One region of the Paenibacillus tritici genome, then DNA from elsewhere that is predicted to be linked to it. Evidence: riboswitches for the same ligand, from Rfam matches in the RefSeq annotation. Region 1 holds a riboswitch; the other holds the start of a gene.
The links. Region 1 has a riboswitch for cyclic di-AMP ahead of KDC22_RS02750 (hypothetical protein). Riboswitches for the same ligand answer to the same signal wherever they lie in the genome.

Region 1 (3,721 bases):
GACATAGTATGCGCACCTTTCTATGGTCAAATTAACAATTCTGCTATATTACCAGGGCCACAGGTTACCGTCCAGATCAATGTACACCGGTTCTTCGGCCAGATACAGCTTATGGTTATGGACGATCGTCATAATCTTGGCGGCGGATTCCTCAGGCGTAACAGGCGCTTCGATATCCTTCTCTCCATTCATGTAGGTCTGCAGCCAGCCGGGATGGAAGACCATCACCTGTCCGCCCATCCTGCGCAGATGATTATGCATCAGCGAAGATTGCATATTAAGCGCGGCCTTCGACATGGAGTAGCCATACATATTCATCCGCTTGTTCCGCCCGATGCTGCCGGCTTCCGAGGAGATATTAACCACCAGCCGCTGCCTGCCTTGCAGGAGCAACCCCATCAATGCATTGCTCACCCTTAGCGCACCCAGCGTATTCACGTTATAAATATGCGCCATCGCTTCATCATCCATATCCACGAGCACTGTAGCATCGTCCGACCGGTGGATAATCCCCGCATTATTAATAAGCATATCTATATGCCCTGTGCTTCCGGCAATACTCCGTGCGGCTTCCTTCACGCTCCCTGCATTGCCGATATCGAGAGGAACCAGCCGCAGGCGATCCGGGTATTGCGCTTTCAAAGCCTTCAATTCCTGAGAGTCAGGCACATACTGTCCGGCGAACACCGTGTACTTACTCTCCAAAAGAGAGCGGACAAGGTGAAATCCGAGTCCACGGTCCGCACCGGTCACACAAGCGACCCTTTTCATGAGCTCCCCCCTCGTATCTGCTTCATAACGCACCGAGCATAGTCCTCATCCTTCTCACATTAGCACGGCAATAAGCCGTTAACAACATCCCGCAAGGGAGGGGCAAGCCGGCTTAACTTTCTTTTGCTTTAATTTTGAACTATGTTACAATCAGGAATAATAGTTGTTAACAACACAATTGTTGGCAACAGGTTTCATTAAATCTTACCCCAGGAAGGTGATTCTAAGGTGTCTATTCAACAGATCCGTACCACGGATGAGCTACAGCAATATATCGGGCAGCCTGGCAAAAAACTGCTCTTCAAGCACAGCACAACCTGCCCGATCAGTGCCAAGGCCAATGAGGAATTCCGGGCCTACACACAGAATTCAGATACGCCTGCTGCCATTGTCCATGTGATTGAGGACCGCCCCGTCTCTAACCAGATTGCCGAGGAGCTTGGCATTAAGCATGAATCTCCGCAAATTTTCCTGCTGGAGGACAGCGAAGTCCGCTGGAACACCTCACACTGGAAGATTACCCAAAATGCCATAAAGGAAGCAGTGGAACAATGAGCGCGAACATTATTGTCTATTCCACCACCGGCTGCAGCGAATGCAATCAGGTGAAGCAGCTGCTGGAGAGTAAGGGTATTCCCTTCGAGGTCCGGGATGTCATGACCAGTGCCGTCTATCAGGAAGAAGTCGAGCAGCTGGGCTTCATGGGCATTCCAGTCACCGTATCCGGGGACCGGGCGGTTAAGGGCTTCAATCTCCCTGAGCTTCAGGAGCTTATGGAAGCTGCTGTGCTGTAATTGTCTTTACGTTAGGCCAAAAAGGTGCCTCCCTCTAAGCAGGGCGGCACCTTTTGTCTGTTAACTGGTGGCGCACAAGAGTATCCGCCTACGGGTAAAGCGCTTACGGCACGCTGCTGCCTGCGACAAAAATAAAAAACGGCGATTGAGTGAGATAACCAGTGATTATCGGCTACATATATGGTTTTAGATTCAAAACTGCGTAACCAGGCAGCAATTTATTGTAAATCCGGCGCAAAAGAACTCTTTTCCATTTTTACAAAGACAATCCTAAAAGTGTATGATTCGTGTTGAAAGTTACATTGTGAAATCATACATGCACGCTGAATTTCCGCCAAGCGGAAAACGGGGGAACCATTAGGCCGCAGGCCTTACTTGGGGTGAATCCGAAAGGAGACTACCATTGCGCAGTCTCTGGCAGGCAGGGCGACTCTCACCGTCCGAATCCGACAGCTAACCCCGTAAGCGTAAAGAGAGAAGGAACGTGTACCATGCCAGACCTGTTATCGCCCAAGGCAGCTAATACTGCCGGATTCAAACATTATGTCGAGCAATACAGCGGACCCGTCTATGCTCTCAGCTGCCTGCTGCTGGAGAAGGGTGCCCGCGCGGATCAAGCCGCAGCCGCTACCTTCGCGTCGCTCTATGAGCTATGGCTGAAAGGAAGCCTCCCGCAAGGGAAGGCTGGCTCCCCGGCCGCTTACAAGGAGTGTATCCGCCAATGCTCCACCCTTGCCCAGGAGCGCAGCCACTGCACCTCTGCCCTGCTTAGCTGGGAGGATCAGATTGCCAGTGCCTTATGGTACGGCCTCCAGCTTCCCCTTTCCGACATCAGCCAGATCCTCCAGCATAACGTCCCCGAGCTGAAAGCCCAGCTTAGAGGGATACGCAAACAAATGGCGGCCGCGCATTCAACAATGCCCGCTGTCCACCGCCCTTCGGCGGGATAAGGCGGGAGATGACGGGGGGCGGATGGTGTGAAGTGCCCCTCAAATCAGCTTTTGCCCTTACCGCCCTTGGCGAACCGCCAGAAGGCCATGCAGCAGCCGAGCAGTCCAACGCCCAGCAGAATGGTCTGTAAAGCCCCCAGCCAAGCGGATTTATCCGATGGGATCAGGCTGCTGATAATAATTAACAGAATCGAGACCGCGACCAGCACGGGGGTTCGTCTACTTTTCTTCACAACAAGTCACCACTCCTAACTACTAATAGTACTAAGGTACACTATCTGACGGAGTTTAACCATAATGATTCACTAATTAAATACCAAAGCTTGTTCCAGGGAATAACGTATACCGATCCAAATATTTAGTGGATTTAGGCACTACTTTTACCGATTTAATTTTGTTGTTTTCAAAGATAAAATCCCATTTTTCTACCTTCACCTTATAATCATCCTCTGCAGTCACTCGTTGAACGATTCTGACAGTAAGTCCAATCTCTGATCTTGCAACTACTTTCATATCTACAATGGTTGCCAAATTATAAGTTCCCCCGGGAAAAGATTCTTTGTAGATATCCGTTTTAAAGCTGGGGGCCACTAAAGCATTAGCCTCCGCAACCGACCTCTCGTCATAGGCCATAATCCACTTAAACGCTAAATTTCGCCCAAATACATAGGCCGTAGCACTCGTTTCCATTTTGAAGTTTGGATCTGAATCTACGTATACATTTTTAGCTTTGTTATCCCACTGAATATCGGCACCAAGTCCCTCCGACACTGCACGAATCGGGATGTAAACCGAACCATCAATTATTTTTGGCTGTAGGCTTGATTTGACTTGATTACCATTGACAAAAATTTTAGGCACCGCAGTTGCTGCATAAGCCCCCGCACTGAAAATAGTAGTAAAAAGAGCTGCACTAATTCCAATCTTTGTCCAACGTTTCATTATCAATCGCCTCCAAATAGATTTTATTTAGCATGAAGTTTATAAGAATATTTTTTCTCATTATAAGTAAACTGGATGGAGTCGATTGATGGTTTGTTAAGCGAATAATTTTGGACTTTTTCCTTTTTGTCGGTTGAAATATTATAAACATAAACTTCGTAGCTATCACTACCATCTGCATTTCCTGGAATTACAGAAACAGATACATATAGTCTTTCTTTTTCATCAACTGCATAACTATAAGCTTTGCCTCCCGTTGAATGA
Region 2 (3,721 bases), 3.6 Mb from region 1:
CCTCCCACTTCTGCTCCATCTTGTGAATCTCTTCTTCATCGAACCCTACATAGACCGCGACAACATTATTGGTCAGTGACTTCGCATAGCTGATCGAATGCAGCACCGCACGGGTGACACCCGCCACCGGAACTACAACGGTACTGCCTTTGATGCAAGGCTTATCGGTAGCCGGACAAATACGCAGCTGATCGGCAATATTCATATAATGGCGGTGAATCCGGTGGAACACAATGATGACTACCGGCAGGAAGATGAAGGCCATCCACACGCTGGAGAACTTGGTAATAATGAAGATCAGGGTTATGGTCAATGTGGTAAGCATCCCTACCGTATTCACGGCGAATTTGCTCTGCCAGCCTTTTGGTCTGGTTCTGTACCACTGTACCATCATCCCAAGCTGCGACAGTGTGAAGGGAATGAATACCCCTACTGCATATAATGGAATCAAGCCTTCGGTATTTCCGTGAAAAGCTGCTACAAGCACTGCCGACATGACGCCGAGGAATATAATACCGTTGGAGAAGCCCAGCCGGTCGCCGCGTACCATGAAGGCATGGGGCAGATATTTATCTTTGGCGAACATGAACGCCAGCAGCGGAAAGGCCGAATAGGCTGTATTCGCCGCCAGGAACAGGATGACTGCCGTAATCCCCTGGATGAAAAAGTATAATCCGCCACGGCCAAAGGTAGATTCCGTGATCTGAGAGACCACCGTTGCCTTCGCATCCGGCATGATGCCATACCAGTAAGCGAGCAGCGTAATTCCGGTGAACATTACACCGAGAATCAGACCCATCAGCATCAGCGTTTTGGCTGCATTTTTCTCCGCCGGTGCCTGGAAGTTAGGAATGGCATTGGAGACTGCTTCAACCCCGGTAAGGGCAGAACAGCCGGAGCTGAACGCCTTCAGCAGCAGGAACATACTGACGTTCGATACCGCCGACCCAATCTCGGGAACATGGACATGGGCCCCGCCGGTTATATACTTGAAGACACCCGAGATAATCAGCACAAAGATCGAGACTACGAACAGATATACCGGGATCGCTATGAATGAAGCGGATTCGGTAACCCCCCGCAGATTGACAATCGTTAGAAGCAAAATTACAGATACCGCTATAAGAACAGTGTGATTATGAAGACTTGGAAAGGCTGAGGTGATCGCATCCGTCCCCGCCGAGGCGCTTACCGCCACAGTCAGAATGTAATCCACCAGAAGAGAGCCGCCAGCCAGCAGGCCGGTGTGAACCCCGAGATTGGTCTTGGCAACAATATAGGCGCCCCCGCCCTGCGGATAAGCAAATATCGTCTGCCGGTAGGACAAAATCAGAATGGCCAGCAAGCCCAAGACGGCTAATGCAATTGGCAATGAGTACCAGATAGCTGTGAACCCGGCGGCCACAAGTACGATTAGAATTTGTTCTGTTCCGTAGGCTACAGACGAGAGCGCATCAGAAGACAGGACAGCCAGTGCTTTCACCTTGGATAACTTTTCATGATCGAGTTCGTTCGACTTCATCGGACGCCCGATCAATAGTCGTTTTACCTTGCTTACCATTGTAGTAACAGTTCCTCTCTTTGTTAAGTTGAAACGGAAATTCCGTGCGCTGTTTTCATAAGTGGATTTCATAAATGCAGGCACCAAAATAAGCATACGGAAATGATCCGCATGCCTTGATGTGCATGGTCATTATCCCACTAATGCTTACGAGGTTAGCTGGCGGATTCGGGCTGTGGTAGCCCTACGGTTACGAGTCTTCTGACCCGCTTCCGATTCACCCCTTTGGCACTGGGCCAAGTTTGGTTCCCCCGTTTTTCCTACCGGAAAATTCAGCGCATATTCAACTTCTCACAAGGACTAATATTAAGCTACAATACGGCTTCCGTAAAGCGGTGAAACAAATGAAAAAAGAATGAAAAGCATCCAAAACCACCAAATCCATGATCCGGTATGTCTTGATCTTTCATTCTCTTTCATTATCCCTATATCGCTTGATTTTACAGTGTTTTTGAACATTAATTTCCGCTTAATTTAAAGGAATGTTCACCTCTTCAGCCTGCCTGCCGGCTCCTACTCCACAGTGTCCTCTTTGCGTCCTGTCCATAGCAGAATGGCGATGAGTGCGAACGCAATAAGTGCAAGCAAAGGGATCGTTATAAATCCGAAAAGATTCAGATAATCTTTGTTGCACGGCACGCCGATTGTACAGGGGAGCACCTTGCTGAGTGCCGGTATTTTCTGCTCTGCATAATGATAGATAGAGATGCTGCCGCCGATCAGACTCAGGGGAAGAACATAAGGGATAATACGCTTGTCCCCCCGGTAGGTGGCAATTCCCAGCAAGAAGAGCTGCGGGTACATGAAAATCCGCTGGAACCAGCATAACTTACAGGGCTCATACCCCAGAACTTCACTGAGATATAAGCTTCCCGCTACAGCAATAACACAGACAAACCAGGCCAAGTAGAGACAGTTGCGGCGGCAGAAGGCAGAGAAGGCTGTCATTGGGCTGCCGCAGCTTCCGTTGCTGCCTGGATCTGAGCGTCAATCTCCTCCATATTGAAGGGCTCCTTCACCTTGACTCCATTCACGAACACGGTAGGTGTAGTTGTCACTCCAGCGTCGGTTGCGACCTGAATATCACGGTTCAGTTCACTTGTATAGGTACGGTCTTCAATGTCTTTGCGCAGCAGATCGTAGTCCACCGGCAGTTCCAACTGCTTGGCGAGACTTACCAGGTAGTCCGGTGTTGCCCATTCTTTGTCCTCATTCCCCTGGTTGGCATACATCGCATCGAAGTACTTCCAGAAGGCTTCCTGGTTCTGATGATAGACCGAAAGTGCTGCAAGCGAGGCTGTTTTGGAATCCGCAGCAAGGAAGGCTAAGTTCACAAAGTAAAAGGCCGCTTTATCCTGATTCACATACTCCTGCACGATCTGCGGTTTCATGACCCCTGTGAACTGGGCGCAGGCCGGACATTTGAAATCGCCGAATTCCACAATTTTGACCGGAGCATCTTCCTTGCCTAGGCGTATCATCTCGCTGTAATTGAAATTAACCGGTTCAGCCGTGGAGCCCGGGGCTGAGCTGTCCTTAGAGGCAAGCAGGTATAATCCGACAAAAATAATAACGACGATGGCCACTGTACTCACGATCAGAATTCTCGTTTTCTGCTTCTGCTGCTCCAGCTCTGTCTTGCGCTTCTCCTGCTTGCTCATCTGGGGAACCGTGACATTGTTCTTTTTTGGTTTGCTCAAAGAGAGTTCCTTTCCGTCCTCTGGACTGTCGTGATAAAAGAATAGTTACTTTCAAAGTATATAATCAAAGCTCTCTTTTTGGCAAACCTGTATTATACAGCTTCCGTCGTCTCCTGCGCTCCCCCATCCTCTTTCTCTTTGCCGAAGAACAGCTCCGGTGAATGCTCCAGCGACTGCAGCTTAATTCTGAAAAAAAACTGGGTGCCTCCCCCCTCTGCCGGCTCCACCCAGATCTCTCCCTGCATCAAATCCACCAGCTTCTTGCAGATCGCAAGCCCCAGACCCGTGCCGGGGTATTTGCGGGTATGTGACCCGTCCACTTGGGAGAAGGTTTGAAACAGCAGCTGCAGCTTATCCGGTGAAATGCCAATTCCGGTATCACGCACCATAAATTGCAGAGACTGAGCGCTCTCTCTAACGCCATAGGACTCTACTTTAACGGTTATCGTGCCGGATGGAG

Region 2: another riboswitch for cyclic di-AMP. It lies ahead of KDC22_RS18050 (APC family permease); the one in region 1 lies ahead of KDC22_RS02750 (hypothetical protein).

The regions. Positions count from the first base shown of each region.
Region 1 is NZ_CP073365.1:616,657-620,377, reverse strand. It holds gene KDC22_RS02770 (ThuA domain-containing protein) at 1-5, opposite strand, end outside; gene KDC22_RS02765 (SDR family NAD(P)-dependent oxidoreductase) at 49-771, opposite strand; gene ytxJ (bacillithiol system redox-active protein YtxJ) at 1,000-1,326, shown strand; gene KDC22_RS02755 (glutaredoxin family protein) at 1,323-1,565, shown strand; cyclic di-AMP (ydaO/yuaA leader) riboswitch at 1,877-2,047, shown strand; gene KDC22_RS02750 (hypothetical protein) at 2,057-2,515, shown strand; gene KDC22_RS02745 (hypothetical protein) at 2,560-2,748, opposite strand; gene KDC22_RS02740 (stalk domain-containing protein) at 2,825-3,457, opposite strand; gene KDC22_RS02735 (hypothetical protein) at 3,481-3,721, opposite strand, start outside.
Region 2 is NZ_CP073365.1:4,209,110-4,212,830, forward strand. It holds gene KDC22_RS18050 (APC family permease) at 1-1,561, opposite strand, end outside; cyclic di-AMP (ydaO/yuaA leader) riboswitch at 1,691-1,849, opposite strand; gene KDC22_RS18055 (disulfide oxidoreductase) at 2,075-2,509, opposite strand; gene KDC22_RS18060 (DsbA family protein) at 2,506-3,261, opposite strand; gene KDC22_RS18065 (ATP-binding protein) at 3,354-3,721, opposite strand, start outside.